4 regions of the Krasilnikovia cinnamomea genome follow, and region 1 is predicted to be linked to each of the others. Evidence: riboswitches for the same ligand, from Rfam matches in the RefSeq annotation. Region 1 holds a riboswitch; each other region holds the start of a gene.
What was found. A riboswitch is a leader RNA that binds a small molecule or an ion and turns the genes downstream of it on or off. The one in region 1 is predicted to bind cyclic di-AMP.
Positions count from the first base shown of each region.

Region 2: it holds a riboswitch for cyclic di-AMP, as region 1 does, so the genes downstream of both, EV385_RS02155 (LysM peptidoglycan-binding domain-containing protein) here and EV385_RS17580 (coiled-coil domain-containing protein) in region 1, are expected to answer to the same signal.
Region 3: it holds a riboswitch for cyclic di-AMP, as region 1 does, so the genes downstream of both, EV385_RS03775 (C40 family peptidase) here and EV385_RS17580 (coiled-coil domain-containing protein) in region 1, are expected to answer to the same signal.
Region 4: it holds a riboswitch for cyclic di-AMP, as region 1 does, so the genes downstream of both, EV385_RS23985 (C40 family peptidase) here and EV385_RS17580 (coiled-coil domain-containing protein) in region 1, are expected to answer to the same signal.

Region 1 covers NZ_SHKY01000001.1:3,883,586-3,889,180, reverse strand. Annotated here, with positions in the region: gene EV385_RS17590 (ABC transporter permease) at 1-29, shown strand, start outside; gene EV385_RS17585 (ABC transporter ATP-binding protein) at 22-798, shown strand; gene EV385_RS17580 (coiled-coil domain-containing protein) at 816-1,805, opposite strand; cyclic di-AMP (ydaO/yuaA leader) riboswitch at 1,857-1,993, opposite strand; cyclic di-AMP (ydaO/yuaA leader) riboswitch at 2,288-2,422, shown strand; gene EV385_RS17575 (VldE C-terminal domain-containing protein) at 2,427-3,446, shown strand; gene EV385_RS17570 (glycoside hydrolase family 65 protein) at 3,505-5,595, opposite strand, start outside.
Region 2 covers NZ_SHKY01000001.1:504,879-510,473, forward strand. Annotated here, with positions in the region: gene EV385_RS02140 (Lrp/AsnC family transcriptional regulator) at 113-577, shown strand; gene EV385_RS02145 (PLD nuclease N-terminal domain-containing protein) at 815-1,234, shown strand; gene EV385_RS33710 (hypothetical protein) at 1,546-1,941, shown strand; gene EV385_RS02155 (LysM peptidoglycan-binding domain-containing protein) at 2,165-2,740, opposite strand; cyclic di-AMP (ydaO/yuaA leader) riboswitch at 2,746-2,890, opposite strand; gene EV385_RS02160 (hypothetical protein) at 3,190-3,474, opposite strand; gene EV385_RS02165 (hypothetical protein) at 4,297-4,569, shown strand; gene EV385_RS36005 (TrmH family RNA methyltransferase) at 4,680-4,886, opposite strand; gene EV385_RS02175 (hypothetical protein) at 4,893-5,595, opposite strand, start outside.
Region 3 covers NZ_SHKY01000001.1:862,788-868,382, forward strand. Annotated here, with positions in the region: gene EV385_RS03770 (glycoside hydrolase family 3 protein) at 1-897, opposite strand, end outside; gene EV385_RS35585 (hypothetical protein) at 1,068-1,199, shown strand; gene EV385_RS03775 (C40 family peptidase) at 1,318-1,875, opposite strand; cyclic di-AMP (ydaO/yuaA leader) riboswitch at 1,885-2,046, opposite strand; gene EV385_RS03780 (hypothetical protein) at 2,459-2,962, shown strand; gene EV385_RS03785 (glycosyltransferase) at 2,978-4,156, opposite strand; gene EV385_RS03790 (hypothetical protein) at 4,262-5,035, opposite strand; gene EV385_RS03795 (hypothetical protein) at 5,103-5,303, shown strand; gene EV385_RS03800 (DUF6401 family natural product biosynthesis protein) at 5,377-5,595, shown strand, end outside.
Region 4 covers NZ_SHKY01000001.1:5,234,665-5,240,259, reverse strand. Annotated here, with positions in the region: gene rsmH (16S rRNA (cytosine(1402)-N(4))-methyltransferase RsmH) at 1-808, opposite strand, end outside; gene mraZ (division/cell wall cluster transcriptional repressor MraZ) at 1,031-1,462, opposite strand; gene EV385_RS23985 (C40 family peptidase) at 1,921-2,700, opposite strand; cyclic di-AMP (ydaO/yuaA leader) riboswitch at 2,740-2,871, opposite strand; gene EV385_RS23980 (Mur ligase family protein) at 3,370-4,590, shown strand; gene EV385_RS23975 (type 1 glutamine amidotransferase) at 4,580-5,293, shown strand; gene EV385_RS23970 (TVP38/TMEM64 family protein) at 5,350-5,595, shown strand, end outside.

The sequences.
Region 1 (5,595 bases):
GCGGCGAGAAGGGGTACGGCCGTGGCTGAGACAACCGACCGGGTACCGACCGTCATCGCCGACGACGCCCACGTCGTCTACCGGGTGTACGGCTCCGCGGCCGCGGGCGCGAACAGCCCGGTGGCCAGCTTCAAGCGCATCGTCACGGGACAGAAGTCCGGTGCGGTCCGCGAGGTGCACGCGGTCAAGGGCGTGAGCTTCGTCGCGTACAAGGGTGAGGCGATCGGGCTCATCGGCAGCAACGGCTCCGGCAAGTCCACCCTGCTGCGGGCGATCGCCGGGCTGCTGCCCGTCGACCGGGGCACGATCTACGCCTCCGGGCAGCCCTCGCTGCTCGGCGTGAACGCCGCCCTGATGAACGACCTGCCCGGCGAGCGCAACGTCGTGCTGGGCTGCCTCGCGATGGGCATGAGCCCCGCCGAGGTGAAGGAGAAGACCGCCGACATCATCGAGTTCTCCGGCATCAACGAGCGCGGCGACTTCAGCTCCCTGCCGATGAAGACGTACTCGTCCGGCATGTCGGCCCGGCTGCGCTTCGCCATCGCGGCGGCCAAGAAGCACGACGTGCTGCTGATCGACGAGGCGCTGGCCACCGGCGACGCCAAGTTCCGCCGCCGCAGCGAGCAGCGGGTCCGGGACCTGCGCGAGGAGGCCGGGACGGTGTTCCTGGTGAGCCACAGCGAGCAGTCGATCCGGGACACCTGCGAGCGCTCGATCTGGCTGGAGTCCGGCGTCATCCGCGCGGACGGCCCGACCGAGGACGTGATGAAGGAGTACGAGGCCTACATGCGGAAGTAGGCCCCGCCCTCCCCCGGTCAGCGCACCGACAGGTGCACGTGGTTGGTGTGGTCGCTCGACGGGTCCCCGTTGCCCCGGGAGTACGACTTCCAGCCGCTGCTGGGCAGCCAGATCCGGCGGAACCAGATGACGTACAGCACGCCGATCCGGTCGGCGTTGCCGATGAAGTAGTTCGCCAGCCGGTCCCCGTACGTACGGCTGGCGCCGGAGGCCACCCCGCCGAAGGTGCCCTTGTCGGCCGCGAAGTCACACGCCCGCCCCTTGGGATGCTCCCCGGAGTTCTGGTGCCGGAAGCACTTGACGAAGCGCGTGAATCCGGCCCCCTTCGCCTGCTGCATGGCGAACTGCAGGCGGGGCGTGATGCAGCCGGTGGTCGTGGGGTCGTCCACGGTGCAGCCGGTGCCCAGGTTGCGGGGAGCCGTGGCGGACTTGGTGGTGTTGCCGCCGCCGCTCGGTCCCGCGACGTCCTGGCCGCCACCGGCGGCCTTGAGTGCCGCCTCCGCCTGCGCCTTGCGGCGGGCCATGACGTTGAGCTGCTTCTGCTGGTCGCGGATCGTGGCGTCGATCGCGAGCTTGGCCTTAGCCTGGCCGTCCCGGGTCTGCTTGAGGTCGCGCATCGCCGCGTCCTGCCGGATCGCGACCGAGCTCAGGGTGTCGGCCCTGTCCAGCAGGGTGTCCGAGTCCGACGCGGTGAGCAGGGCCGCCATCGGCCCGAGCCGCCCGGTCCGGTAGCTCTGCTGCACGATCTCGTCCAGCGCGGCCTGCTTCGGGCCGAGCTCGGCGTCGAGCCGCTGCAGCGTGGCGGCCAGTTCCCGCTGGCGCGCCCGGGACCGGGTCAGGGCGTCCTTGGCGTCGGTGAAGCCGCGCGACGCCGATTCGAGTGCGTCGATGAGTGACTTACTGCCGCCCTCGCCGTCGTCGCCGGTGTCGCCCGGAGCGGCCAGCGGCCGGGGGGCCGCGGAGGCGGGAGCCGAACCGGCGAGGACCGATCCGGCGGCGACGACCATGAGGGCGAGGAGCGTGGCCCACAGCCGTCGGGCAGGGGTGTGCCGCACGTGCCTTCCTTCCGTCGGCCGCCGACCGGGTTAGCTGACGGGTTCGGGACGGAAGTGGCCCCTACCGCGCGGGTGGCGCGGATTCACCCCACGTACGTGGTTCCCCGGCTCGCCCTCGGGCGATTAGGCGGCGGTTTCCGCCGACGCCTTTCCTGGCGTCGTTATGAAACGGAGACCGTGTCGAAGAATACAGAGCATCGCGAGAATCGACAGGGGTCGCACGGTCGGTTACCAGGTGCTGACAATGCGTCAATGCGGTGAGAGAAATGCAACGATTCACATTGACCCGCGTTACGGCCACGGAAGCGGCGTCTTCCTTGCGTGTATCACGGAAAGTTGTTGGCTGGTAACGCATTTGGCACCGGTCGACCCCTTGATTCGTCAGGTAAGCTGGCCGCCGGTCACTGCCAGGAAGGCACCACCCCCAAGGTGCCGGCAGGCCACCACCTAATCGCCCTCGGGCGAGCCGGGGAACCACGTTTGTGGGGTGAATCCGCGCCACCGCGCGGTAGGGATCGCTTCCGTCCCGAACCCGTCAGCTAACCCGGTCGGTGGTCACGTGGAAGGAACAGAATGACGGCTAGACACCGCCGGTGGCTGACCGTGGCCCTGGCACCGCTCGTCGCGTTGGCGATGCTCGTCGCGCCGGCCGCCCCGGCCAGCGCGGAGCCCGGCAGCGGCAGCGCCGTGCCCGACGAGGGCAAGGACAGCCCGATGCTCAGCGACGTGATGGAGTCGACCAACCGGCGCTTCGTCGCCGCCAAGGCAGCCGTCGCGAAGTCGACGAAGACCCAGCTGGCGCTCGCCATCGACGTGCGCAACGCGGAGGCCAAGCGCGACCGGCTGATCCCCGAGGTCGGCGCGGTCGCCGGGCAGCAGTACCGCACCGGGAACCTGTCGGCCATGAGCTATCTGCTCAACGCGGACAGCTCGGACACCTTCCTCAGGAAGGCCATCTCGCTCGAAGAGATCAACTCGATCAACGACGAGAAGCTGCACGAGCTGAACACCGCGATCGACGAGGTCACCCGGACCAAGGCCCGGCTGGACGCCGAGATCAAGGAACAGCAGCAGAACCTCGCCGCGATGAAGAAGCAGAAGGAGACCGCCGACAAGGCGCTCGCCCTGGTCGGCGGCAAGAGCCTCACGGGCGGCTTCGTGGTGGCCAAGTCACCGATCGCCGCGCCCGCCCCGCGCAACTCCGACGGCGGCTTCTCCCCCGAGGGCTGCACGGTCAACGACCCCTCGCCCGCAGGCGGCTGCGTCACACCGCGTACCAATCACCTCTACAAAGAGGTGCGCAAGGCCGGCTTCAACCGCTTCGTCGGTTGTCACCGCAACGGCGGGCCGTTCGAGCACCCGAAGGGCCGCGCCTGCGACTGGTCGCTGCAGAAGAGCGGGTTCTCGGTCGCGCACAACAAGGACATGAGGGAGTACGGCAACAACCTCATGGCCTTCCTGGTCCGCAACGCCGACCGGCTCGGGATCTACTACGTGATCTGGTTCAAACAGATCTGGTTCCCGGCGACCGGCTGGAAGTCGTACCACGGGCCGAGCGCGCACACCGACCACGTACACGTGTCGTTGCTCTGAGGCACCAGCACACGAAACGGCCCCCGTCCGGCGGACGGGGGCCGTTCGCATGCTCGGCTCAGCCGCCGGCGCCGACCCGGCGCACCGGCGCGCGGCCCGCGGGCTGGCGCGGCGCGGCGCCGATCGGCGGCGCCTCCGGGATCGGTACGGTAACCGGCTTGACCTGCGTCACCTCGATCTCCTTGCCGTGGTGCACCAGCTCCAGCCGGGCCGCCCCGCCGCCGTTGCGCAGCGAGTACGTCACCTCCTCCGGCGTCACGTCGACCCGCAGCCGCTTGCCGTGCCAGAGCAGCGAGAAGTCGAGCCGGTTGATCCGGCTCGGCAGCCGGGGCGCGAACGACAGCTGACCGTTGAAGTCCCGCATCCCGCCCAGCCCGGCGACCAGCGCGATCCACGACCCCGCCAGGGACGCCACGTGCACCCCGTCGCGGGCGTTGCGGTGCAGGTCGTGCAGGTCCATCAGGGCGGCCTCGCCGAGATAGTCGTGGGCCAGCTCCAGGTGCCCCACCTCGGCGGCCAGGACCGCCTGGATGCAGGCCGACAGCGACGAGTCGCGGACGGTCCGGGCCTCGTAGTACGCGAAGTTGCGGGCCTTCTCCTCCGGGGTGAACGCGTCGCCGCGCACGTACATCGCCATGACCAGATCCGCCTGCTTGATCACCTGCTTGCGGTACAGGTCGAAGTACGGGTAGTTCAGCAGCAGCGGGTACGCCTCCGGCGGGGTGTTCTCGAAGTCCCACTCCTGTAGCCGGGTGAAGCCCTCCGATTGCTGGTGCACCCCCAGCTCCCGGTCGTACGGGATGTGCACGGAGGCGGCCGCGTCCCGCCACGACGCCGACTCCTCCTCGTCCACCCCCAGCCTGCGGGCCACCTCCGGGTGCCGCTGGCAGGCGTCGGCGGCGGCGAACATGTTCTGCTGCGCCATCAGGTTGGTGTAGACGTTGTCGTCGACCACGGCCGTGTACTCGTCCGGCCCGGTGACCCCGTCGATGTGGAACCGGCCGTGCCGGTCGTGGTGGCCCAGCGAGCGCCACAACCGGGCCGTCTCGACCAGCAGCTCCAGCCCGATCTCGCGCTCGAAGTCGAGGTCGCCGGTGGCCTGCACGTACCGGCGCACCGCGTCGGCGATGTCCGCCCCGATGTGGAACCCGGCCGTGCCCGCGGGCCAGTACGCCGAGCACTCCTGGCCGCGGATCGTGCGCCACGGGAACGCGGCGCCCTGCAGCCCCAGGGTCTGCGCCCGCTCCCGGGCCAGGTCCAGGGTCGAGTGCCGCCAGCGCAGCACGTCGGCCGCCGCGGAGGGCTGGGTGTAGGTCAGCGCGGGCAGCACGAACGTCTCGGCGTCCCAGAACGTGTGCCCGTCGTACCCCGGGCCGGTCAGACCTTTCGAGCCGATCGGCCGCTGCTCGGCGCGGGCACCGGCCTGCAGCGTGTGGAACAGCCCGAAGCGCACCGCCTGCTGCACCTCCGGGTCGCCCTCGACCTTGACGTCGGAGTGGTCCCAGAACTGGTCCAGGTATTCGCGCTGGGCCTCGACCAGGCCGTCCCAGCCGTCCAGCCGGGCACTGGCCAGCGCGGCGCCGACCTGGTCGCGGACGGCGGGCAGCGAGCGGTTGCTGGACCACCCGTACGCGGCGAGCTTGACCACGCGCAGCCGCTGGCCCGGTTCGAGCTTGCAGGCCACCGTGGTGCGCAGCCAGTCCGGGTGGCCCTCGGTGGTGACCGCGTGCCGGCCGGGCGCCTCCACGAGGTGCTCCATCGCCGCGGCCATCCGCAGATCGCTGGCCTTCGTGCGGTGCACCAGCAGGCCGCCGGTGCGCTGCTCCAGCATCTCCTCGGCCTGCAGCGGGTGATCCAGCACCGCGGCGACCCGCGGGTCCTTGCTCATGGGCGGCAGCTGCTCGTTGGCGACCAGCTCCGACTGCAGGATCAGCCGGGCCGAGGCGTGCAGCGGCTCGACCTCGTACAGGAACGCGACGACGGCGCGCTGGGTGAAGGAGACCAGCCGGACGGTGCGGATCCGGATCGCCTGCCCGGAGGGCGACACCCATTCGGCGGTGCGTTCCAGGGTCCCGGCGCGCAGGTCGAGGACGCGCTCGTGGGAGCGCAGGTCGCCGTACCGGACGTCGAGGGGTTCGTCGTCGACGAG
Region 2 (5,595 bases), 3.4 Mb from region 1:
CGCCATTTGTGTTCCACAACACGGGGAAGAACGAGAAAATGGCGTTCCAGACCGCCGTCTCGAGAGCCAAACGTCCAGGTGAACGGGCCTTCAGGCCGGGAGGGGAAGACAGGTGGCCAGCACGCTCGACGACGTCGACCGCCAGATCCTGGTCGAGCTGAACCGCGACGGCCGCATGTCGATCCGTACGCTCGCCGAAAGGCTGCACATCTCCCGGGCCAACGCCTACGCCCGGGTGCAGCGCCTGCGCGAGACGAACGTGATCCGAGGGTTCCGCGCCGACGTCGACCACGTCGCCGCCGGGATGGGCACCTCGGCGTACGTCACGGTCAACCTGCGCCAGGCCGAGTGGCGCGCCGTCGGCGAACGGCTCCGAACCCTGCCGGGGGTCGTACACATCGCGCTCGTCGGCGGCGACTTCGATGTGATCCTGCTGGTCCGGGCCAAGGACAACACCGACCTGCGCCGGCTGGTCCTCGACGAGATCCAGGGCATGCCCGGTGTGGTCAACACGCGGACCCTGCTGGTCTTCGAGGAGTTCGAGCCGCCGACGGCCGCGGCGATGTGGGAGGAGTAGCAACGCGGTCAGTCGTGCTCGACGCTGCCCTCCCTCGCACGGCCCCGGCGACGGGCATCGCCGGTGTTCCGGGTCCAGCGCTGGAAGCTACGGCTGCCTGAGGCGACTTCCGGGTCGCCACACACATGTAAGTAACCCATGGCGGATGAGGCCGGGATGACCAGCGCGCGGTGAACTGGAGAGACCTCGATCCCCATACCGCCGACGCAGTCGGCGTCGACCCGGAAGGGCACTTACGTGTTCGACAACAACGGCTCGTTCCTGCTGGCCGCCTTCGAGTTCTTCATCTTCCTCGCGTGGTTCATGGGCCTGTTCTGGATCTTCGGTGACCTCTTCCGGAGCAAGGACCTCGGCGGTGGGGCCAAGACCCTGTGGTCGCTGTTCCTCATCTTCCTTCCGATACTCGGCATGTTGATCTATCTGATGGCCCGTGGCGGCGGCATGACCGACCGCGCACTCGCCGCCCAGGCCGACCTGCAGAAGCGGCAGGAGGCCTACATCAGGTCGGTCGCCACGTCGAACGGCGGTAGAGGCAGCGTCACCGAGGAGATCGCGTCGGCGAAGGCACTGCTCGACTCCGGCGCGATCAACGCGAGCGAATACGAGCAGCTGAAGGCCAATGCGCTCGGGAAGAACACCGCCTCGCTGGTCGCCTAGAACGGTCGCGGCGCGTGCGTAGGGCGCGGCCGGGTGGGCGCGTCCACGCGCGCCTGGACCCAGTTCGGCCATGCTGCTGCCCACCCATGACGGGCCGGATGGTGACACCGTGACCGGCTGCTCGGATCCCGAACTGAGCGCTTAGCCCTGCCCAGGGCTCGCGAATCGACGTTGCAGAGGCCCCAGTGCGGAGCGGCTCAATTTGTATCGTGCGGCAACTTATATTGCCTTGAACCGCCCTCGCCTCGACCATTCTTTCCGGCCGGACGGCCCTTCTTTTTGCTGTCCCCCCTGCATTACATTCACTCGCCATGACCCGACCGGACTTGCCGCGCCTCGTCGAGCAGACCCGAGCACTACTGTTGCTGCAGATGTACCTGACGCTGCTCGTCCTGGTTTTCATGACGCTGCTGATGCAGTTCTTGACCAGCGCTATGGGCCCGTCTCGTGGCGACAGGTTCCTCACCGTCTACGTGATCCTGGTGTGCGTCCCGTTCGTCCTGGGGCTGTCGGCCTGGATGTTCCGCCGAGGGCAGGTGCTCGGCTGGATCCTTGCCTTCGTCGCGGAAGTGGTCAGCTTCTCAATCGCCGTCGGCTCCATCCTCGGCCCTTTCACGGGCATTGCGGCGGTCATCCTGCTCGTGGTGGCGTCCTGCATCCTGGTCAACCTCTTCCGTCCCGAGGTCCGCCGGTTCTTCTTCGGATAACCGCCGTTCGGCTCCGGGGCCGCCCGTCGTCGACTCAGTGTGCGGAGTCGTCGTCACCGGATCCGCGGACTTGTCGCGCAGCCACCGGCGCGTGACGTGGCTGTGTGCCGCGGCGACAGAGGCCGCCATGAGTTCGGCCCGCGATGACACCGGCTCGGTCGGGCATCCACCGATGACGTTGACGGCCGCCCCAGTCGGATGCGCCGGGGCGGCCGTCCCCCGGTCACAGGGCCAGACGCTGACCCGGCCGGATCAGGTGCGGGTCGCCGCCCAACACACCCCGGTTCAGCCGGAACAGAGTGCGCCAGCCGCCCTTGATGTGGTGCCGCTCGGCGATCGACGCCAGCGTCTCGCCGGCGCGTACGACATGCACCCGGGCCCGGTGAGCCCGATGGGTGTCGTGTGTGCGGTGCGTCTTGCGAGCCTTGTGCGCGGCGGCCCGATGATGCTTCGGCGAGCCCGCCTTGGCGCCGCATACCGGCCACGCGCGGATGCCCTGGGTACGCAGGACCCGCTCGGCGACCGCGATCTGCTGCGCCCGGGTGGCCTTGTCGGCCGTACGGGCGTACTTCGTACCCCCGTGACCGGCCCAGGTACGGCGGCTGAACTGCAGCCCACCGTAATAGCCGTTGCCGGTGTTGATGTGCCACCTGCCGCCGGACTCGCAGCGGGCGATGGCGTCCCAGTTGACGCTGGACGCGGACGCCGGAGCGGCCGGGCCGAGCAGGGTCACGGCGCCGGTGACACCGGCCGCGATGACGCCCAGCACGAGGCGGGTGGGCTTTCGGAACTGTGCCATGACAGAGAACCTCCACGCCTGCGAGGTCAGCTGTCGGGTTCGGGCTGAGGCGCCCGGCCGCGGTCTGCGGCTTCACCCCGAGGCGCGCGGCAGCGCACCGAAGAACTAGTGGGTCCCCCGCTCCAAGCCTGGTTGAGGAATGCCCGACGAGCGGCGGCTTGGATTCGGCGTTACCGCCCGCGGGGCCCGCGTTGGCGGACGCGGGCGACGGTATCCACGAGAATTGTGGAGCCGCAAAGAAATCCAGCCGGATCGTGAGATCGATCTCTTGTTCGCCGGCCTCACGGCTACCCGGATCTGATACCGCTACCGGTCCCCGTCACCGCTCGGTCTGGCAGGCGCCCGGTACCGGGTGGACGGATGCGTGACTGATGCAACAATCCTGTGCGGACCAGGAGGTCCGCCCTGTCCGCGTACCGAGCGAACACGCCCGTACGCGGCCGGATGCCTCAGAGCGCTTGGGGGTCGCCGCTACGCACGGCCTCGGTCCGGCTGCGGCCGGTACGCAGCATCCACCACAACTCCCCCGGGACGGCACGCCAACCGCGGGCGCGCGCCGCCTGGTAGGTGGCCCGTCCCATGAGGAGTACGCCGATCCAGAAGCTCACTTCGGCGAGCACGAGGATGGTGACCACGGTCCATGCGGGGGCGCCGGCGGCGGCCGCCACAGTTGCGGCGAGGGCCCACGGCAGGCTGGTGAGCGCTAGCAGCGCTCCGACCCGAAGCTTGTTCACGCGCTCATCATGGTCCATCGCATCAACAGCTACCCCGGCGGGCGCTTGCGTCCAGCTCATTGATCGCGGCGAGGAGGGCGGTCGCTTAGCGTCGCATGGCGAACCGGTCGAGTGAGCAGCGACGGCGCGGTTGCCTTTTCAGCTGGTTGATGCCGCACGCCACGGCGTGGCGCTGCTCATTGAGCTCGGGATCAATGGTGGTGGACGGCCGCCCCTCGACCCGAGCATGCGCCGCCTGGCGTCCTGATCGGCCTTGCAACTGCTTATCAACCCGAATCACATCATGCCGGGGTATCCCTCGGCCCTGGCGGCGGCCAGGTTGCTTCGATCACACCAGGCCGGTCGGGACAGCGGGAACCGCGTCGCCTCCATACCGTCGCCCGATAGCTGATCGAGTTCAGTGCTTACGGGGCGGACCAAGATGAATCGACCAACGACGGAAGGTATCGGACACGCAGGGTCGCCGACGTCGACGACAGCGGTGCACGCAGGGGCCCGACGCAAGCACGCGGCGCTCCTCGCGGTGGCCACGGCGGCGCTGCTCGGCACTACCGCATGCAGTGCCGTTGAGCCCACGTCCGCGAGGGACGCGGCGAGCCCCGCAGTGTCCAGCGCCGCTGCGGCAACGTCCACCTCTACGGCTCCGTTGCCGTCGACAGCGCCCGGCGTCTACAAGCTCACCGGCAATCCTTGCCAGGCCATTGACGCCGCCGCGATCGCCTCCGTGGTCGGCCGCACCGACCAGCCCGCGCCAAGCCGGCGAGCGGTCTCACCCCGGCGATCAGCCGCTGCTCGATCAACTACCGTGCACACCGGCTCAGCGTGGACATCAACCTCGTCGACGACGCGTCCACCGAGCCGATCTACCAGCGCATGCGCGGCGCCGCGGCGAAGCAGTTCTCGATCACCGAGGTGTCGGGAATCGGCCAGGGCGCGTACCTCTATGACGACCCACAACTCGGTCCGCACCTGGCCACCTACGACGGCAACCTCAACCTCGAGATCAGTCTGATCCCGCGTGGCGGCACCGTGCCTGACGCCACGACGCTGCTCACCCAAGTCGCAACCGGCACCCTCGCGAAGCTACGCGCCTGACCGGTAGCCGACACATCTGATCCGCTGGGGACTACCGCACGGATGCGGCATTCCCCCGGGGGCGCTGCACCTGTCGGCGAATGACCGCTCCAGGCTTTGAGAACGGCCGGCTACCTCAGTCCCGCCAGACGGTAGAGCACCAGGGAACCGGCGACGGCCACGTGGAGGCTCAACCCCGTACCAATCATGGGGATCTCCACCACAGCGTCGAGCAGGTCAACGGCCTCCACCGGAATGCCATCGGCCTCGTGCCCGGTCCTCCTGCCGAGCCACTGACCATCGCCCGGGCGGACCAGAATCCCCTCCGCCCGGGCCATGTGGAGTCAGCGGCCGGCCGCGACGACCACCGGGTGACTGTTCATGGTCGAGTAGTCGTTGTACAGGGACGTATTGACGCGATACGAGGCGATTGCTTGCAGGACATCGCCGTCATCGGCGTGCCATCCACCTCGGAAACTCAGCCGAAGCTCGGCGTTGTACGGTGCGTCCTGAGCAGTGAGGGTGTCAGCCACCTCACCGGCCAGCAGAAGGGTGGATCTGCTGAGGTTCACAACCTTGACGTACAGCTTGAAGTCCCTGACGTTCTCCATCAGCTCCTTGCCGATCTCGACGTTTCCGATCACGTCGAACGGCTCCCCATTCGCGACTGTGTCGGATGCGAAGAACGTGCCGACATCGGCAAAGTAGACGAGCTTCAAGGCGGCATCGTACTGATTGCTTGGCATCCCGCTCTCCCTTTCCTCAAGGCCGGTTCTTGACGCCGCGCTGCGTCGGAGATGGTCCGAGGCCTTAGTCACTAATCCGGTCGGGCCCGTGGGAGAGGTGCGGCTCTCACTGTCCACTGTCGCACTCCGAAATGATCCGCTTCCATGGATGTCACCCTCAGAGTGATGAACCAGTTTTCTCGGCGGCCCGGGAATGTGGGATAGGGCGACCGATTGCGATGGGTGTGTCCGAACCGGCCGAAACAGGTTGCTCGCGCAATCAAGTTGCAGCAGGAGAGTTCTTTCGAAGAATGGTGTCGCG
Region 3 (5,595 bases), 3.0 Mb from region 1:
CAACAGCACCGCGGTGTGCTCGTCGGCGTGGTCGCCGCCCACACAGATGGCGTCGGCGCCCGCGGCCAGCGCCCGCACGGCGGCACCCGCCAGCCCGTACCGTCGGCGCACACCCTCCATCTCGATGCCGTCGGTGACGATGAGCCCGGTGAAGCCGAGTTCCTCGCGCAGCAGGCCGGTGAGGATGCGCCGGCTCAGCGTCGCGGGCAGCTCCGGATCCCAGGCGGGCACCAGCAGATGCCCGGTCATCACGGCCTGCACCCCGGCGGCGATCGCGGCACGGAACGGCAGCAGCTCACACGCGTCCAGCTCGGCCCGGCTGCGGTCGATCACGGGTACGGCGTGGTGCGAGTCCACATTGGTGTCACCGTGACCCGGGAAGTGCTTGGCACAGGCGGCCACCCCCGCCCGCTGCAGGCCGGTGACGAACGCGGCGCCGTGCCGGGCGACCAGGTGCGCGTCGGATCCGAACGCCCGTACGCCGATCACCGGGTTGTCCGGATTGGAATTGACGTCGGTGTCGGGGGCGTAGTCCACAGTGATGCCCGCGTGGGCGAGGTCGAGCCCGAGGTCGTGGGCGACGACCTCGGTGACCGTGACGTCGTCGATCGCGCCGAGGGCCAGATTGCCCGGACGCGAGCTGCCGTAACGGGATTCGAGCCGGGTGACGTCACCGGCCTCCTCGTCGATCGCCACGATGACGTCCGGCCGTTCCGCGCGCAGTTGCGCGGTGAGCGCGGCGACCTGGGCCGCGGATTCGACGTTGCGGGCGAACAGCGCCACTCCACCGAGGCCCTCGGCGAGGCGGCGGCGCACCCAGTCCGGCGCGGTGGTGCCCACGAAGCCCGGCTGCAGCACGGTGGCGGCGAGTTCCGGCAAGTCCCCTTGTCGCGGCATGAGCCCCGAACCTCCGGTGACGATCGACACGCGCTCCGGTGAGCGCGTCCCCAACTGACAACCGACAACCGTCATGGGCGCGGCGGACGGACCAATGGTCACACCCGGTCCGCGTTCAGTCAACAAACCTTTCTATTGGTACGGTGTCCGCGCCCGTTAGAGTTCTCGGCGTGCAGACCCCCCTCGCGGCAACCTCCGGCGTGGACTGGTCCGAAGTGCATGCCGTCCGGCTGCTCGGCGTCGCCCTCGCCGCGCTCATCCTGATCTGGGCGATTCGCCGCATGTTCGGCGGCAAACGCTGACCCACTCCTGGGCGGCCCACGCAACGGTCAAGGCCACCCCGGTGACCGGGGCGGCCTTGACCGCGACAGCCGCCGAGGCGGCCAAATTGACTTCACCGCCGAGGCGGCCGAACCCGGGTCAGACGCCGATCCGGCCGTACCTGACCCTGCCGGGCTCGAAGATCGCCGCGAGCTTGACCCGGCTGCCGGGCTTCGGGGCGTGCCACACCTTCCCCTGACCGGCGTAGACGGCCACGTGGTAGGCGTGCCCGCCGCGAACCCAGAAGACCAGGTCGCCGGGGCGCCGCTGCGCCTTGGCCAGGCGGCGCACCTGGTGGAACTGGGCGTTCGCGGTGCGGCCCAGCTTCAGCTGCGCCTTGCGGTAGACGTATCCGGCCAGGCCGGAGCAGTCGAAGGCCTTCGGGCCGCCGGCGCCGAGCCGGTAGGGCTTGCCCTTTTGCGCCTTGGCGAACGCGACGATCCGCAGGCCCCGGGCCTTGGCCGCCGCGACGGCGCGCGCCTGAGCCGCGCGGGCCTTGGCGGCCCGCTGAGCCGCGGTCGCGTGCGACCCGGCCGCCCTGGAGTCCGCCGCCGCCGGCGACGGCGCCGCGGCACCCAGGGTGACGGTGGTTACCAGCGCTGCGGCCAGCCCGAACAGAGCGAGGCGACGCAGAACCGGCGGGTGGGAATGAGACATTCAGGCATCCTGATCCTTCAACCCGCGTGCGAGGTTAGCTGTCGGGTTAGGCCTTGAAGTGGCCCGCCACGCTCCGCGTGGCCGCACCCCCAGCCGGTGTCGGGCACCGGCACACTGGGTCCCCCGCTCCTGCCCATCGAAGTCACTGATAGGAGTCAGTCTTCGTTCGCACTCCCGGCGGGCAGGACTCCGCGGCCGGAAGCAGCGACCCCGGGTTCGGGGTGCGCCCTTACCGTCGGCACGGGGGCGAACCGGCTCACCGCCACTGCGGTTGCATGGACCTCGCGACTCACGAACCCGACGCCCGGTCGGGTACCCGGCGGGACACGGCTGGTCCAAGACCCCCGGAAGCGGACGACCCGGGCAGGGGTCTGTGGCGTAGGTCACAGCCGAGCCCGCCGTCCGGCGGTGCCGGGAATCGGGACCCGGGCGGCAGACGATACGGGCCCGGCCGGTCCCCGACATTCGCCGCGGTACCGGATGACGATTCGGTTCGGCGCAGCCCGGGTACGGATCCCGTCCGTTCCGGCAGGCGAGGAGAATGCACTCTCGGTCGCCGACAACCGTGGAAAGGACCACCCGAGTGACGGACCAACCGATGTACGCCAGCCTGGGCTACACCGACGCCGAATGGGGACTGCTGACCGGCCTGCCGCAGTCGGTGCTGACCGCCGCCAGCGCCGCCAGCCTCGACGGGGCCCGCAAGACGCGCGCCGAGAACGCCGCCGGCCTCGACGAGATCGCGGACGCCCGGACCAGCAGCAGCCCGCTCGTCGCGGCGGTCGCCGCCGCCGTGGTGGACCGCGTCGGCGACCCCGAACTCGGCGAGGAACTGCCGGTCCTCGCCCCGGCCGACCCCGCCGGGTACGCCGGGGACGTGCTGGAGCGGGTCGGGCAGGCGGTCACGCTGCTGGCCGCCAAGGCCCCGGCCGAGGACGCCCGGACGTACCGGCACTGGCTCGTGGAGATCGCGGAATCGGTGGTCGGGGCCGCCTCCACCGGAGGTGTGCTCGGCATCGGCGCCGAGACGGTGACCGACAGCGAGCGCCGGTTCCGCGACGAGCTGTCCGCCGCGCTCGCGGACTGATCACGCGCCGGGGCGCTACGCGACCGCCTCGGCGTCGGAGCGGCTCTCCAGCGCCGCGTACACGGCGCCGACCTGGGCCGCCGCCCGCTGCCAGGAGTACGCCTGGCGGGCCCGGTCCAGCGCGGCGGTCGCGTACGCGAACCGGCGCACCGGGTCGATGATCAGCCGGCGCAGCGTGCCCCCCAGCGCCTCGGGGTCGGCGGCTGGCACGAGATCACCGGTCAGGCCGTCCACCACGGTCTCCGGCAGCGCGCCGGACGCGACGCCCACCACGGGCACGCCGCACGCCATCGCCTCCAGCGGAGCCGCCTCGTACCGGTCCTGCCCGGGCGCGACGACGAACACGTCCGCCGAGCGGTACCAGGCCGGCAGGTCCGCCGAGGTGACGGCACCGACCAGGCGGACCCGGTCGGCGACCTGGCAGCGCACCGCGAGCTCGCGCAGCCGGGCGGCCTGCGGGTCGTCGGGCAGCCCGGCCGCGGGCGGGCCGCCGATCAGCACGAACTCCGCTCCCGGCACGGCCCGCATGGCCCGGACCACGGCGCCGTAGCCCGTACCGTCGGCCAGCCGCCCGACGGCCAGGATGCGGGGGCGGCGCGGGTCGCGCTCCGCCACCGGGCCGTCCGGGTTGAACCGCCGGCTGTCCACCCCGGCCGGGACGAAGGTGATCCGCGGGCGCGGCACCCCCCGGTCCACCAGTTCGCCTACCTCCTGCTGGCTGCGGGCGAGCACCCGATCGACGGCGCGGCCGAGCGCCCGCTCGTAGCCGGCCCGCGACGGGCCGTTGCCGCCCGGCTCGGCGGGGCCCGCGCCCAGCTCGTGGAACGACTGCACCACGGGTACGCCGATCCGGCGGGCCGCGGTCACCGCGGCGAGACCGCCCGTCCAGAAGTGCGCGTGCACCACGGCCGGCGCCCAGTCCCCGTCCCGCCAGGAGCGGCCCAGCCACCGCGCGAACTCACCCAGGCACGGCAGCCGCTCCTGGACGGGAAGCACCCGCGCCGGACCGGCGGGAACCCGTACCACCGGGACACCGCCCGGGGCCCGCACCACGTCGGGCGCGGCGGGGTCGTCGCGCCGGGTGTGGATCCGTACGTCGTGGCCGAGCTCCGCCAGCGCCTCGGCCAGCTCCAGGACGTGCCGGCCGCCGGCGCCCAGGGAACCGGTGTTCTCCGAGATCATCGCGACGCGCATGGGTCCTCCTCCAGCAGAGCAGCCTCCGGGAGGACGACCGGAGGAAGGCCGTGACACTCGGTGCGATGTGCCCCGGCCAGCTCGGGATAAACCCGACCCGGCCCATCAGAACGTGCGGAGTTTCAGGGCGGTGGCGGGTGCGCGAAGTTCCATGGCGTACCGGTCCGGAACGCGCGGCCAGGCGGCCGGAGCCAGCACCGACCCGGCGGGCACGGCGTCCCGCGCCGCCCACGGAGTCGTGACCGACCCGGCGCCGCCGCGCAGCCGCACCCGGACCGGGCTGGCGGCGGGTGCCCGTACGGTGATCGTCGCGGCCGGGCCGGTGACCGTGACCGGCACGGTGCCGCGCGGGCGGGGCAGCCGCACCTCGATCAGCCCGGCGGCGCCCACGTCCAGCCGCCGGATCCGCCCGTGGCTCAGGTCGAGGTGCTGCTCCCCCGCCCCCGCCGGAAGCCGCAGGTCCCAGCTGACCGTACGGTTCAGCGCGATCCCGACCGCGTCCGCGCCGTCGCCGCCGGTGGGCCGCAGGGCCAGGCGAAGCCGGCCGTCCATGCCCGTGACCCGCGGGGCCAGGCCCGACCCGGCCGGGGTGCTGATCCGGTAGAGCAGCCCAGGCAGGTCCGCCAGGCGCACGTCGACCCGGGAGGCCGCGTCCCCGACGACCAGCGACGCCCCACCGCGCCCGCGCAGCGGCGCCTCGACGACGTGGCCCGCCCCGGTTCCCGTGGGTACGGCGGTTCCCGTGGAGCTCCCGGCGGGTCCGGCGTGCTCGGCGGGTCCGGCGTGCTCGGCCGCGCCGGTGCACGCGGCCGCCGGAAGCACGGCCAGCAGAGCGGACAACAGCGCGGCCGGGCGGCGGCGGCTCAGCTCGCGGAACACGATCGGACAACGCGGAATCGGCCGAACGGGTGACGGCGTTTCGCCCGCATCGCGGCAGACTTGCCGGGTGCAGTCCGCAGGCTTCCTTTCCGACCGCCAGCGCCGGTTCGCGTGGCTCGGCTTCGTGCTGGCCGCGTTCCAGGCTCCGCTCGCGGCGAAGTTCACCGACGACGCGTCCTGGCTGTTCGCGCTGGTCGTGGCGCTCGTGGTTGCCACCGTGATCCTCGCCGACGACGTCCAACGGCGCCGCCCGGAACCAGCCGAATAGTCATCGCGGTTCAACCGATCTGCACCGGTCGGGAGAACCTATGGCTACCCGTGGCTTCCTACCGTCTCTTTCCATGACTGGCCTGTTCGGCGGCCACGCCGCCCGCGCTGCACTGCGCTCCGCCCATGCCTGCCTCGACGCCGTACACGCGTCGGTGGGAGTTTCCGGTTTCGCCGCGGCCGCGGAGTCCCCCGGCCTGCTGGCAGCCGTGGACCAGCACTCCGCCGGGATCCGGGAGAGCCTGTCCGCGGACAGCCGCCCGCTGACGGCCGTGGTCCTCGCCGCGTACGCC
Region 4 (5,595 bases), 1.4 Mb from region 1:
TCGGCCCGGTGCTGCGTGTCCGCGCGGCGATGGCGCGTTTGACGATCCGGTCCTCCAACGACTGATACGACATCACCACCAGGCGCCCCTTGGGCGCCAGCAAGTCCAATGCGGCCGGTACGGCCGCCTCCACCGCGGCGAGTTCGCCGTTTACCTCGATCCGGAGCGCTTGAAACGTTCGCTTCGCGGGGTTGCCCCCCGTACGCCGGGCGGCGGCCGGGATGGCGTCCCGGACGAGATCGGCGAGGAACGACGACGAGCTGATCCGGCCTTTGCTCCGCTCCCGCACGATCGCCGAGACGATCCGCGAGGCGAACTTCTCCTCGCCGTACTCCCGCAGGATCCGGACCAGGTCACCGGGCTGGTAGCCGTTCACGACCTCCTCGGCCGTGATGCCACGGCTCTGGTCCATCCGCATGTCCAGCGGAGCGTCCCGCGAGTAGGCGAACCCGCGGTCGGGCTCGTCGAGCTGGAGCGAGGAGACTCCCAGGTCGAACAGGCCACTGTGGAACGTCGGCAGACCGAGGTCCGCCAGCACGTCCGGCAGCTCGTCGTAGACGGCATGGATCAGATGCGTACGGTCGGCGAAGCGGGCCAGCCGGTGGCGGGAGTGCGCGAGCGCCTCCGGGTCGCGGTCCAGTCCGATGAGGACCGCGTGCGGATACCGTTCGAGCACCGCCTCGGCGTGCCCGCCGAGGCCCAGCGTGAAGTCGACGTGGGTGGCCTGTGGACGGTCCAGGGCGGGGGCGAGCAACTCGAGGCACCGCTCGAGCAGCACGGGCACGTGCGTGCCCCGAAGCTCCCCCATGTCGACCCCCATTGCCCTGCTCATTTCCACGTCCACCCGGTCGCCCGGTCGTCTTCCGTACCGCCAGATCCCCATCCGCTCGTGCCCTGACGTGGGCGCGCCCGACCCCGGACACGCGCCTGGCGCCGGGGAAGAGGCGCCAGGAGCGGGAGCGGCTGGAGATCTCGCAGTACGGCGGCAGCGACGTCCGAGCCGCCTGTACGGCCCGCACCCGGTGACGCCCTACAGTCCGCCGGGCAGCACCCCCTCCTCGATGTCGGCGAATTCGTCCTCACTCGCCGAGAGGTACTGCTCCCAGGACTGCTTGTCCCAGATCTCCACCCGGGTGCTCGCCCCGATCACCACGAGCTCGCGGTTGAGTCCCGCGTACTCCCGCAGGTGGGCGGGGATGGTGACCCGCCCCTGTTTGTCGGGCACCTCGTCGTGCGCGCTGGCGAAGAACACCCGGCTGTACGCCCGGGCGGCCTTGTGTGTCACCGGCTGCTCGCGCAGTTGCCCCGCGATCCGCTGGAACTCGGGCATCGGGAAGACGTAGAGACAGCGCTCCTGCCCCTTGGTGATCACGACACCTCCCGCCAGCTCGTCCCGGAACTTGGCCGGGAGGATCAGCCGGCCCTTGTCGTCGAGGCGTGGCGTGTGCGTGCCGAGGAACATCGGCGCCCACCCCCCGCCCCTTGGCGGTTTCGCGGTCCGCCGTTCGCTCGGGCCGGCAAGTCCTCCAGGGAGACGTCCCACCCGGTGTCAATTCACCCGGGGGTGTCCTGTCCACCTGAAGCCGGTCGCTCGTCGGCCCTGCCACTGCGCTCCACTCTACTCCACTTCCCTCCACCCGCAACCGGAATGCCGCGCTTCGCGAGCCCGGTTCGCAGATGAATGCGCACGTCAGAGGCGTGGACGTGTGGTGGAGGGCGGAACAGCCGTTCGGGTGGATCAAGTTTCCGACATGCGGCTCAGTCGGGCATAAAATCCCCCCGAATCAGGCTCTTCGGAGGGTGCGAAACGCCCACTTGCGCCACTCGGGGAGGAAAGTGGAGGGCCGCACACGACAGTGGGGCGTGACCCGAACCGGGTCACGCCCCACTGAATGTCGTGGTGCCAGGGGCACCGCTACCTCACACGGCGATGCGCCGCACGACGTAGTTCTTGCTCCAGATCTTGTGCTTGCCCACCCGCTTGCCAGACCTCGGCGAGTCCCAGATGTAGCCACCGCCGGCGTAAATGCCCGCGTGGTAACCGTGGGAGCCCGACCGGAAGACGATCAAGTCGCCGATCTGCTTGTTCGACTTGTTGATCTTCTTGCCGTACCGCTGCTGGTCGTTGGCCCGGTGCGGCAGCTTCTTGCCGGCCGCCTTGCGGTACACGTACTGGGTGTAGCCCGAGCAGTCGAAGCGCTTGGGACCCGAGGCGCCGAACTTGTACAGCGCGCCCCGGTGCCGCTTGGCCTCGGCCAGGATCTTCGACCCGCTGGCCTTCACGGTGATCCTGACGGCCCGCGTGGTGGTGCTGCGGTAGCTGCCCGCCCCCGTGAACTGGGAACGGAACCAGCTGGTCGTGGACGGAGTGGTGCGGAACGTGGCGGACCCCTGGGAGTTCAGGCGATGGATCGCCAGGGTCTTCCACTTGCCGTTGCGCTTGGCCTGCAGGCGTACCGAGCCCGTGGTCACGGCCTTGCCGGTACGGGGGTCGAGCACCCGCGCCGTCACGGAGACGGCCTGGCCCCACTTGATCGTGCGCTTGTTGACCCTCTCGGTGAGCCTGGGCGTCACCACCGTCTGAGCGGCCCCGTCGGTGACGGGGGTGGTGGTGGCCGCTACGGCCGGCGTGGCGACTAGCTGGCCGGCGCAGAGGCAGAGACCCAGGGACAGGGCGAGGGTGCCGGTGCCGACGGACATGCGGCGGCCCCGGCTCGAACGACGTTCGTGCACGGTAGAGAGTTCCCTCCGGCACGCCTGCGAGGTTAGCTGTCGGGTTCGGGCGGGAAGGTTGCCCGGCCGCCAAGGCGGCTTCACCCCGAGGTCCAGTCCGTCCGCCGAACCGGCGGGCGTACTGAGCGGACCGAAGATGGGTCCCCCGTCCCTGCCCCCCATTGCCTTGTCTGGTCGTGCGGTGCGTGGTCGTGTCGCCCGGGCCGGGGCAGGGCTCGGCGTGACCCGGATCGACACGAGCGGCGAGCGATCGCTCACCGCCAGAGACCTTGGTACCTGAATTCGAAGTTCAACGCTTGATCAAGATCGTTAAGAAAAGATGTTGGCACTTTTGGGCGTGTCCGGTTTGCGGCCACAGCGCGACAAATGCCGCCACACTCCGTGGTGCCCCGCTTACCCAGCGGTGAGGGTTACGGGTGAATCACGACACACAAATATCCCCACGAAGGTCGATCATGGCCCTATGTGGACTCGGCCGTTCGGCGTACGTATCTCCCAAAAGGCGTATCCCGGACGTCGGCCGGGCGACCGAATGGTCGGCCGAAGGACGGAGGGCCGTCACGGTGGGGACTGCCCGTCCGACCACTCGACGTAGTGTCCGGCTCCGGTACCCTCGCTCGCGTGACGGACGGGAAGATGCCCCTGCGGGCCAAGGTCGCGAGCTCGGTCTCGCGCACCGCGGCCGCGCTCTCGCGGGCTGCGGGACGCGGCGACGGCTCGGTGATCGGCGGCTGGATCGGCCTCAAAATCGACCCTGACCTGCTGGCCCACCTCGCTGCAGGCCGGGCCATCGCGCTCGTGTCGGGCACCAACGGCAAGACCACCACCACCCGCCTCGCCGCGGCCGCCCTCGGCGTGCTCGGACCGGTCGCCACCAACTCGTTCGGCGCCAACATGCCCACCGGGCACACCTCCGCGCTGGCCAAGGCCGGCGCCACCCCGTTCGCGGTGCTGGAGGTCGACGAGCACTACCTGGCCCGGGTCATCGAGGAGACCTCACCCCGGGTGATCGCCCTGCTCAACCTCTCCCGCGACCAACTGGACCGGGCCAAGGAGGTGGCGATGATGGCGCAGTTGTGGCGCACCGCGCTCGCCGCCCACCCCGACGCGCACGTGGTCGCCAACGCCGACGATCCCATGGTCGTCTGGGCCGCGATCGGCTCGCCGCACGTCACCTGGTTCAGCGCCGGTCAGCGCTGGCATGACGACTCCTGGGTCTGCCCCGAGTGCGGCTCCGCGATCCACCGCGAGGGCGGCGACTGGTTCTGCACCGGCTGCGGACTGCGCCGCCCGCAGGCCCAGTGGCACGTCGAGGACGACGGCGTGGTGGACCCCAACGGCGACTGGCACCTGGTCAAGCTGCAACTGCCCGGCCACGTCAACCTCGGCAACGCGGCCACCGCGCTGGCCGTGGCCGCCGAGTTCGGGGTACGGCCCATCGAGGCGGCCCCCCGGCTCGCCTCGGTCACCTCCGTCGCCGGCCGCTACGCCCAGGTGGAGCGGGACGGACGCACCGTGCGGCTGCTGCTGGCCAAGAACCCGGCAAGCTGGCTGGAGGCGTTCGACATGGCGCAGGACGCGCCGACGCTGCTGGCCGTCAACGCCCGCGACCCCGACGGCCTCGACACCTCCTGGCTGTACGACGTGGACTTCTCCCCGCTGCGCGGACGGCCCGTGCTGATCACCGGTGACCGTGCGTACGACCTCGCGGTGCGACTGGAAGTGAACGACGTGGCCTTCCGGCACGTTAAGACGTTTGACGAGGCGGTACGGGCGACCCCGCCGGGACGCCTCGAAGTGATCGCGAACTACACCGCGTTCCAGGATGTGCGAGCGGAGTTGGACCGTGTCGACTGAGAGCACGCTGCGGATCGTGTGGATCTACCCCGACCTGCTGTCGACGTACGGCGACCGGGGCAACCTGCTGATCCTCGCCCGCCGAGCCGCCCTGCGCGGCATCGGGGTCGAGACCTACGAGGTCCGCTCGGACCAGCCCATGCCCACCACCGCCGACATCTATCTCATCGGCGGCGGGGAGGACGGCCCGCAGGCCCTCGCGGCGCAGCGGCTCATCGCGGACGGCGGGCTGCACCGCGCGGTCGGCCAGGGCGCCGCGGTGCTGGCCATCTGCGCCGGCTACCAGCTGTTCGGCGAGTCGTTCTTCGCCAAGGGCACCCGGTGTGCCGGGCTCGGCCTGCTCGACATCACCTCGGACCGGGGCGAGACCCGCGCGGTCGGCGAGGTCCGCGGCGACATCGACCCGCGGCTGGGCCTGCCCCCGCTGACCGGCTTCGAGAACCACGGCGGCCGTACGCATCTCGGTCCCGGGGTCGCCCCGCTGGCCCGCGTCACCGCCGGCATCGGCAACGACGGGCGCACCGAGGGCGCGTGGGCCGGGAAGATCCTCGGCACGTACGCCCACGGCCCCGCGCTGGCCCGCAACCCAGCGATAGCCGATCTGCTCCTGAGATGGGCGATCGGCGCCGATAGTCTCGTGCCCCTGGATGACACCTGGGCCGACCGGCTCCGGAGCGAACGGCTCGCCGCGGCGGGCACCTGACCAGCACCAGCACCACCTAGTCCTCGACCGGCAACGAGACTGGAGCGGCACGCTGCATGACTGACATCCTGATCGCCCCGCGGGGCGCGCACCCCGCGGACCCTCAGGCCACTCAGCCGACCTCCGTGCCGCAGCCCGAACCCGGCCCCGGCCGCCGTCACCGCCTGGTGCGTTTCGGTGTCCTCGCCGTCGCCGTCGCGGCCCTCGCCGCCGCCGCCGCGCTGCTGCCGTTGCAGGCCATCGCCCACTCCGTCCTCGCGCTCGGCCCGATCGCGGCGGTCGCCATCGCCATCCTCGGCGGG